One region of the Dyadobacter sp. NIV53 genome, then DNA from elsewhere that is predicted to be linked to it. Evidence: riboswitches for the same ligand, from Rfam matches in the RefSeq annotation. Region 1 holds a riboswitch; each other region holds the start of a gene.
What was found. A riboswitch is a leader RNA that binds a small molecule or an ion and turns the genes downstream of it on or off. The one in region 1 is predicted to bind S-adenosylmethionine.
Positions count from the first base shown of each region.

Region 1 (3,192 bases):
ATAAAAAGTATTTTTCCCTTTGTATCAATATCAGTTACTGATCCAATTAAATGAGCAAAAAGACAAAGATTTCCACCGACCAGCTGACCGGTTGCTGTGCCGGGCCTGTTCAAAGAATGGGAATTTATGGAATATGAAGGAAGTTCTCCAAACAGAACTTTTCGAAGTGAATCCGCCGCTTCTTCTGCTCCTGGCAGCATCATGGATTTGACCATAGGAGCATGTACAGATGTAATTCCCAGCTTAAACAACTGAGAATGAACAACGGTTAAATCACTAAAACCGATAATCCATTTTGGAGATTGTATGAAATTTGTAAAGTCCAGATCATCAACAATCCTGGAACAGCCATAACCGCCACGGGCTGCCATAATTGCTTTTATTGACGGATCATCTAACATTTTCTGAAAGTCTGTCAAACGATCTTCATCACTGGCGGAAAACTGATTGAATGAGCTTTTTAATGTCTGACCTTCAACTACTTCCAGTTTCCATTCATTTTTTAACCGGTTAATTCCCGGAATCATTTCAGTATAGTTGATAGCACTTGCAGGAGCAATAATTCCTATTTTATCACCGGCTTTTAAAAATGACGGAATTTTAATTTTGGTCATAAATTGTTAAAACGCGTGGTATTGACAACAATTTTGGAAGCCTGAGTACAGGTTAAATAAATACAACATCTTCAACAAGATCACTTTTCATTTCTCTGTTGATAAGCTCAATGATTTTGAATTTGGCACGAACCAGTTCACTCCGTAAAGGAGCGGATTCTATCTGAAGAAAAAGTACGCGGTCTTTGATATACACTTTTTGGGTCCTTGATCCGATAGCCGAACCCATGATTTTGTCCCAATGCGCTACAACATACGACTGATCAAACCTGTTTCGTAACCGGTATTTTTCAAGCATCTGATCAATAGCATCTTTAAGAGGTGTTATCCCTGGACGGCGGGATGCTTTTTCTTTATCAAAACGGTATTGTTGTGCCATATTTATTGTAGTGCTTTATACAAATGTAAGAATATAGAAGGGAATAAGGAGGAAGGACGTAGTGGAAAATGGATTAAAAATTCGTTTTCAGGAATAATACTTTGAGGTTGAGGAAAGTAAAAATAAATAAGCCTGGAACGAGTTCAGTGCCAACAAATAAATCAGTTTCGGAGCAAATTAAAAACAAGTGTAATTTGCATTTTCAGCGATCCGGACTTAATATTGCAGCATCAAGTCAATTGCTTCACTTAACAGCGATTGATTTATAAAGAAGAGGCGAGAGAATGGGCTCAAAGAACCTCTGGCAACCTGCTACCAAATTTGGAGAAAGGTGCTAATTCCCACCTAAGTTATTAGGAGATATAAAATCAATTCGCATGAACTTACTGTTAGAAATTTCCGTAAGCCGGATGGCTTTAATCTCGTACCTGAAACTGGAAAGTAGTTTTCAATAAGCAGGATCGTGTATCTTTTTCTGGCTCATTCCGGAAACAGGTCATCTTATATCATATTTTATAATTTAAACTTTGTGCTTTGGCACTCATGCAAGCGGAACAAAAAATTTATAAATATCCATATACCTATTCCCTGGAATTAGGTCGTGAATTACCGGGTTTCGAATTGTCTTACACTACGTATGGCACCAGGAACGACGGAGATGATAATATTGTATGGATCTGTCATGCGTTAACAGGAAGTTCCAATGCGGCTGAATGGTGGGATGGTCTGGTAGGAGATGGAAAATTTTTCGACCCGGCCAAATATTTCATTATTTGTGTCAATGTAATTGGTTCTGCTTATGGGTCTACCGGCCCACTTTCCATTGATCCTAAAACGCAGCAGCCATTTTACAGGAATTTCCCGCTGATTACTGTAAAAGATGTAGTCGGAACCATGGAAATCCTGCGCCAGGAATTACAGATCCGTAGAATAAAAATATGTATTGGAGGATCTTTGGGTGGCCAGCAAGCGCTGGAATGGGCGGTGGAAGTTCCTGATCTGTTTGAAGAACTGATATTGATTGCGTCTAATGCATTGCATTCGCCCTGGGGTGTAGCGTTCAATGAGTCACAGCGCATGGCGATTGAGGCTGATCCGACTTATAATGACAATAATAGTGAAGCGGGTGGAATGGGGTTGCGTGCAGCCAGATCCATTGCGTTGTTGTCTTACCGTAATTATGATACATACAATTTTACGCAGGCACGTGACAATCCGGATCAGATCGATGATTTCCGGGCATCATCCTATCAGCAGTATCAGGGAGATAAATTTGTGAAACGCTTTAATGCGTTTTCCTACTGGATACTGTCCAAAATTATGGATTCGCACAACGTAGGCAGAAATCGTGGCGGAATTGTGCACGCATTAGGTATGGTAAAAGCAAAAACGCTGGTATTGGGAATAAAATCTGATTTGTTGTTTCCATTATCTGAACAGCAATTCCTGGCGAGGCATATTCCGGATGCAGTTTTTCAGGAAATTGATTCTTTATATGGGCACGACGGCTTTTTGATAGAGTATAAGCAGTTAAATCAGGTAATAAAAGCCTGGCAGCAAACAAATGGCCAATTGCAGATTGCTAAAATCGGTTGATGATTAAAACAAAAGAGTCGCAGATAATTTCTTTGCGGCTCTTTTGTTTTAACTACAAATTGGAACTTTCTATTTAGATATCTTCAGCAATAGCTCAGGTTCGTTTGTAGTGATGAAATCTACATTTTGATCCAGAAACCATTTCATTACCGGTTCATCATTTACGGTCCAGGTATTGGTAGAAAGATTCAGCTGATGCATTTCTTTGATCCAGTTTTCATTTTTCTTGAAAACTGTAAAATGATAATCAACACCGCTTAAACCTGCTGCCTTAATTTCAGCTGGCGTTTTATCTCCATTCAGGTATTCCACATGTGCATTTGGAGCAAGCTGTTTCACTTTCAGGCACACATCGTAGTCAAACGCGATGTAATCCGTAATGCCTTCAACTTTTAATTTTTTAACCATTTCTACACATTTTTCGGTCAGTGCAAGTGAACGTTCTTTGCTGATAGAAGAAGTTTTTATTTCAAGGATCAAACGTGTATTTTTTTGTTTAGCACCAGCTTTCAGGTATGCTTCCAGTGTAGGAAGATTCTCTCCATTTTCCAGTTTGATCTGTAATAATTCTGTTGAATTGGTTTTTTCGATATCTGTACCTTT
Region 1 covers NZ_CP081299.1:5,367,151-5,370,342, forward strand. The annotation lists gene KZC02_RS22210 (LD-carboxypeptidase) at 1-614, opposite strand, end outside; gene KZC02_RS22215 (DUF721 domain-containing protein) at 667-993, opposite strand; SAM riboswitch class I at 1,254-1,362, shown strand; gene metX (homoserine O-acetyltransferase) at 1,537-2,589, shown strand; gene KZC02_RS22225 (glycerophosphodiester phosphodiesterase family protein) at 2,659-3,192, opposite strand, start outside.

Region 2 (3,192 bases), 1.2 Mb from region 1:
TGATCTTTGTCTTTTGCATTGTATTCGAAATTGAACGGAATATGCGTTTCGCTGATTACGAACTCCCCGCGCCAAATTCCTTGTTTCGGTGACTTTGCGTGAGGTTTGTCATCCGATGCACTTGCAAAACTGCTTAAAATAGTGGCACCTGCCAAAGCCACCGCCTTCATCTGGTTGTTGATTTTCATACAACGTGATTTGTTAAAATTGAAAAATAGTTAATCATATAGCCTTACCGGAATTATCCGAAAGAACTCTCACTCTGCCGGAAACATTTGCAGGATTTTTTCCGGGGAATATGTTAACCAATTAAAGGTGGTTTCTAATCAGTCGTTTCTAAAACGTGGACAAATGTAGGACAGAAAAAAAATGATCACAAATATTTGTCTACTAATTTTATAGAGTTTATAGGTTTATTTGGTTTCGTACCACCAAGATGCGGTATATTGAGCTGTTAGCTTTCAATTTAACAAAATGTTTGTCACACTGAACGGTCCGCCGTGCGGTAACTATCGCTCGATCAATCATCTTAGCTAACTATTAACTCCTTTTTTAATAATTCACCCGATAAGTTAGGTTTTAAATTTGACAAAGTACTCCTTCCTCTTAGGTACGAAAAACCATATCTCCTATTAAGCATTCTTTTCATGTAACCGGCAACAACAAAACCCATTGTATTTTGTTTAGAACAAAATAGCTACGAAAATGGGTGCTAAATCATTCTGGAAATCGTGTAACGACAATCAATTATTCTGTGGCATAATTCCCGATTTTATTAAAAATACTTCAAATAATTTTTGATAAACCGGAAATCATGGCCTTACCTTTGCATCGTCTTACGATTACTACCTGCAAAGTAAAAGTGGATTTATACAGAAAGAGGGAGAGACAGGCTCAATGAACTCTTAGCAACTTTCCAAGGCGGAATAAGTGCTAACCTGCCTAATACAGGAACTATAAATTTACCAGTCATGTCAAAAAAATGTGTTTTATCCCGTTCCGTTTTTAACGGAGTTGCAAGTTGTCAAAAGTCTGGCTCTGGCAAATGTTGTCCCGGTGATAAGTGGAGAAGTTAAATCCTTAAAAATTTAACAATCTGCTCTGGTAAGTACGGTTTGGGGGTAGATTGTTTTTATTTCCTAAATCGTATCAAAAATTACTCTATATAATCACTAGATTAAGTATTTTATTATTATCTCAATATCCATTCAACCTCATGAAAAAGATTCTTTTATCTGCCATTTCCCTTACAACTTTTGCGTTGGTTTCATTTACAGGCCCTTACAGTAAAATAGTGAAGGAAAACTCGTATACCGTTGATACAAAGCAAAGTAAACTGGTATGGAATGCAAAAAAAGTAACCGGCGAGCATACAGGCCTTGCACCCATTAAAAGCGGCACTTTGCTGTTGGATGCGGGCAAATTAAAAGGCGGCAGCTTTGAAATAAACCTTAATGATCTGACTGTCACGGATATTAAAGATCCGGAGTACAATGCAAAACTTACAGGTCACCTTAAGAATGACGATTTCTTTTCAGTTGCAAAATATCCGGTGGCAAAACTGGATATCACATCGGTGACTGCTGCGGGTGCCAATAAATACAATGTAAAAGGAAAACTGACTATTAAAGGGATAACCAATGAGGTAAGTTTTCCAGCTGAAATTACGGCAAATGGAAAAAACCTGACAGCAAATGCAAAAATTGCAATTGACCGCACCAAATATGATATTAAATATAATTCAAAAAGCTTTTTTTCTACAATAGGCGACAAAGCCATCGACGACAATTTCAATCTTGATGTTTCGCTTGTTGCTACCCAATCATCGTCAGTTACCAAAGCAAGCACTAAAAGCAAATAATAGATTCCGAACTCTTCTCATCGGCTGTAATTTCCGATTTGGTGACAGACGGGGTAAATAATAAGTAACCCTTATTATGTTTGGACACGGCTCAAAAGGGGTAGGAACTGCAGGCTCCCCCGCCCTGCTGAACATGTAGACTTACAATCCCGTCGTCACCAAATCGAAAAACAGATTACGTATATAGATATAAGTTATTTGATTCTTATCATTTCACGTTACGATCTTTCCATTACCTGTATACCCGAAGCACTCAACAGCTTCTTAACATTTTATTGAATGAAAAAATACTTTTTACTTTTATTCCTGATCGTTTCCGTTGCCTCCTTTGCACAGCAGCGAACCATAACTGGAACGGTTACTGAGTCTGAAAACGGAGGTACACTTCCCGGTGTAAACGTTTCAATCAAAAACACCAGGCAGGGCACAATTACGGACGCTGAGGGACGGTTTAGCCTGAACCTTGTAAAAGGCGAACAGCTCGTCTTTTCTTTTATTGGGTTTGCAGCACAGGAGATTAAGATCACAGCTGAAAACAGTTATAATGTGGTACTTCAGCCCGCCAGCCATACGCTTGGAGAAGTGCAGGTGGTAGGTTCCAGAAACGCCAATCGTACCAAATTGGATTCACCTGTTCCGGTCGATGTGATTGACCTTAAACCTCTTTTAGAATCTGCTCCGCAGGTAAGTATCACGCAGTTGCTTCAATATGTCTCTCCTTCGTTTCATTCCGTAAATGGAAGCAATGCGGGCGATGCAGGATCCGCACTGAACCTGTCTCAGTTAAGAGGCCTGGGCGTCGACCAGCTTCTTGTACTAGTCAATGGCAAGCGCCGTCACAAAAGCTCCAATATCAACTGGGGTGGTTTGGGAAACGGGGCAACAGGTTATGATCTCAACTCTATTCCAACGGCTGCCATTCAGCGTGTAGAAATCCTTCGCGATGGAGCAGCAGCACAATATGGGTCTGATGCTATTGCCGGTGTGATCAACATTGTTTTGAACAAAACAACTGAAGAGCTTACATTGAGCTCAACGGCCAGTACGAGGCGGCGGGGAGACGGTACTACTACCCGTACGAATGCAAATTATGGTTTTGCTCTTGGTAAAACAGGTGGTTATCTGAACACAACTGCGGAATTTGCCACACAGGCGATCGCCCTGTTGCCGGGAAACGACGATGCTGCATTATATCTTGGACCGATTTATGGAGGTGGTGCCAATACAAGAAATTATGACGCTATCTATACAAAGGAAATTGATGAAAAAATATTGAGCGACCGTGGTATTGACCGGCATTATTTTGACCGCCGAGGCGGAGGTTCCAATAA
Region 2 covers NZ_CP081299.1:6,551,117-6,554,308, reverse strand. The annotation lists gene KZC02_RS26825 (peroxiredoxin) at 1-188, opposite strand, end outside; SAM riboswitch class I at 866-963, shown strand; gene KZC02_RS26820 (YceI family protein) at 1,217-1,861, shown strand; gene KZC02_RS26815 (TonB-dependent receptor) at 2,141-3,192, shown strand, end outside.
Region 2: it holds a riboswitch for S-adenosylmethionine, as region 1 does, so the genes downstream of both, KZC02_RS26820 (YceI family protein) here and metX (homoserine O-acetyltransferase) in region 1, are expected to answer to the same signal.

Region 3 (3,192 bases), 840 kb from region 1:
TGCAAATCCATCATTTGCAGGGCTTTTGTTATAAAATGCAGAGAGGAAGAGATTCGAACTCTCGATACAGTTACCCATATACTACCTTTCCAGGGTAGCTCCTTCAACCACTCGGACACCTCTCTGTGTGGTTATTCAGGGTGCAAAGATAGCCTTTCTTAATTTATAAGCAAACCTATCTTTGTTTTTAAGCCTGTTTTCTTTTATCGGCATATTGAGATTTTCTGAGCATAATCATAATTGGTATAATTTTTTAATACTCACATTATTGATCCACATATTCAAATCTTAATAATAAAGACATGAAAAAAATCTCGTTAGCATTGTTGTTTGCAGTATTCAGTACTGCTGCTTTTTCACAAGGCTTTTCGTTCGGCCCAAAAGCTGGTATTAACATTAGTAATTATACAGGTGGCGATATCGAATCAGATGCATTGGTAGGATATCACTTCGGTGGATTACTCAACTTTGGAATCGGGAAAAACTTCTCAATTCAACCGGAAGTCTTGTTTTCAACACAGGGAGGGAAAATTAACGACAGCGGAACAAAGTCAAACTTTAAAACCTCTTATGTAGCCGTTCCGGTAATGATCAGATTAAAAACCAATGGCGGATTTTACATTGAAGCAGGTCCTCAGGCTTCCTTCAGGACAGGTGAAGATGTTCCGGATCAAACCATTGACCATTTTGCAAAAAATCTTGATCTTTCAATCGGAGCAGGAATTGGCTATCAATCCAGTATTGGCTTAGGAATCGGAGCAAGGTACATGGCAGGCCTTTCTAAGGTTGGGGATTTTGAAGGAAACGACATTGATCCTGATTTCAAGAACAGCGTTATTCAGGTTAGCTTATTTTGGGTAATTCCAACAAGCAGTAAATAATAACACACTATTTGATTCTTAAAAATGAGCTACGGCTCATTTTTTTGCTTTAGACCCAATCATTTATTTTGATCATAGCCCAGTGCAGCAGCAATCGCTTCCAATATTGCTTTTTTGCCTTCCTCAGATTTAACAATAAGTGCTGCTTCTAAAATATTATTTCTCCTAATTTCACAAGCAATGTGTAAAGCCTGAAAATTGCTTAAATCATTGTATCTGGATTTAAGCTCGCTGACAATCTCCGTTTCTGTTTTCATTTTACAATTAGAATTATTTGGTTGTGAAGTAAACTATCTAATAAAACGATATTTAAATCTCCTTAATTATCAAATAGTTATTACCCGGACAAATATTATTTTTGAAAAAACAGGGAGAGTTTTAGTTTTTCTGAAAAATAAAATTAACCTTTGTCTATCGAATTAGTAGATTTATCGAGAATGAAGGGAGAGGTTAGGCTCTATGATCTTCTGGCAACCTATGACCAATTAAGGTGCCCCAACCTAATTCTAAGGATAAATCTAAAAAAACCAATGGAATATTGAGTTGAAGGCGTGCCGAATTTAATGATGCAATTACCAGAAGGATATGAACTTTCTGAGATACATCATTTATATCACAGATCAGTTTATCGTTTAGGTTTTCAAAAATTACTCTATTACTAAAAGCAAAATTATAAGTAATGAAAATTAAAAGTTTATTTTTCGTAGGTACAATCAGTGCAGTTTTATTGTCTACCACTTTGCTGGCTCAAAATAAGCCATTGACCAATGGCAAATGGAGAGGTGTTTTTCAGGTTGGGCAAAGAGCTGTCCCTTTTAATTTTGAAGTCGCAAACGGGGCTGGCCAAGCACCGGTTTTGACGGCTACGAATGGAGACAGGAGAGATGATTTTAATGTAAAACATATTTCACGGGATTCTATCCAGGTTACTCTAAATACATTTGAATATGCCTGGTTTGCTAAAATTCAAGGTGACGGGAGCATTAGCGGAGTACAGAAAAGCCTGATCGCCGGAAATAAATCAACCCCGGTTTCTTTTACCGCACAGCCGGGACAATCTTATCGGTTTACAGAACCCGGGAAGGAAGTTGCTCCTACAACTAATTTGTCTGGAAAGTGGGTAATTAAAATCAAAGCAAATTCCCCAACAACTGGTAAACCATTACCCGATCGTGTGGCTGTTTTTGAACAAAAAGGAAATAAGCTGAATGGGATTATTCTAAGTGTTTCAGGAGATAGCAGGGAATTGGAAGGAAATGTACAAGGCAATGAATTTGAACTTTCTGGCTTTACCGGATCGGGTGTAGCTTACGTAAAAGGTAAGATCACGGATGATAAAACAATAACCGGTGCCATTGGTGCAGGTGCCGAACCTATCCTTTTTGAAGGTACAAAAGATGATAAAGCTGCTTTGCCTGATGCTTATGCATTGACTTTCCTGAAACCGGGATACGATAAACTGGACTTTACTTTTCCTGATGTAAATGGAAAATTGGTTTCGTTGAGTGATGAAAAATACAAAGGCAAGGTCGTTATAATTGAATTGATGGGAAGTTGGTGCCCAAATTGTATTGATCAGATTCAGTTTCTGGCACCCTGGTATAAGGAAAATAAAGCAAAAGGTGTAGAAGCAATTGCCCTGGCTTTTGAAGCAAAAGACGATTTACAATTCGCAAAAGGTACTTTGACAAAACTGAAAAACCGTTTTGATATCCAGTATGATATGCTTTTTGCAGGAAAAGTAGGAGGAGATATTGTTGCAGAAAAATTACCCGCAATCGACAAATTTATGGCTTACCCGACTACGATTATTGTAGGCCGTGATGGGAAAGTGAAGGAAATACATACTGGTTTTTCAGGAAAGGGAACCGGGCAGTTTTATCAGGACTATGTAAAAAAATGGAATAATGATCTTGCAAAATTAATAGCAGAACCATTGCCATGATCAATTATTGATCGACAACATAGATAGCTAATAACCAGATAATTGAAATTTTAAGAATGGAAATATATTGTGATAACGCTGCTACGACAGCAGTTGATCCCGAGGTAGTAAAAGCCATATTGCCTTATCTGACATCTAATTATGGTAATCCTTCATCAAGTCATTGGGCAGGCCGTAAAGTGAAAGAGGCCATTGCTTCATCTAGGCAGACTATTGCCGGTTTGCTTGGTGCCGATACGAATGAAATTTTCTTTGTGTCGGGAGCGACGGAAGCTAATAATCTTGCTTTGTCAGGAGCAATCAATGCTTACGAAATCAGTCATGTTATCACTAGTAAAATAGAGCATAAAGCAGTTTTACAGACCT
Region 3 covers NZ_CP081299.1:6,202,913-6,206,104, forward strand. The annotation lists tRNA gene KZC02_RS25570 (tRNA-Ser) at 39-125, opposite strand; gene KZC02_RS25575 (porin family protein) at 303-881, shown strand; gene KZC02_RS25580 (hypothetical protein) at 941-1,138, opposite strand; SAM riboswitch class I at 1,307-1,400, shown strand; gene KZC02_RS25585 (peroxiredoxin) at 1,561-2,826, shown strand; gene KZC02_RS25590 (cysteine desulfurase family protein) at 2,883-3,192, shown strand, end outside.
Region 3: it holds a riboswitch for S-adenosylmethionine, as region 1 does, so the genes downstream of both, KZC02_RS25585 (peroxiredoxin) here and metX (homoserine O-acetyltransferase) in region 1, are expected to answer to the same signal.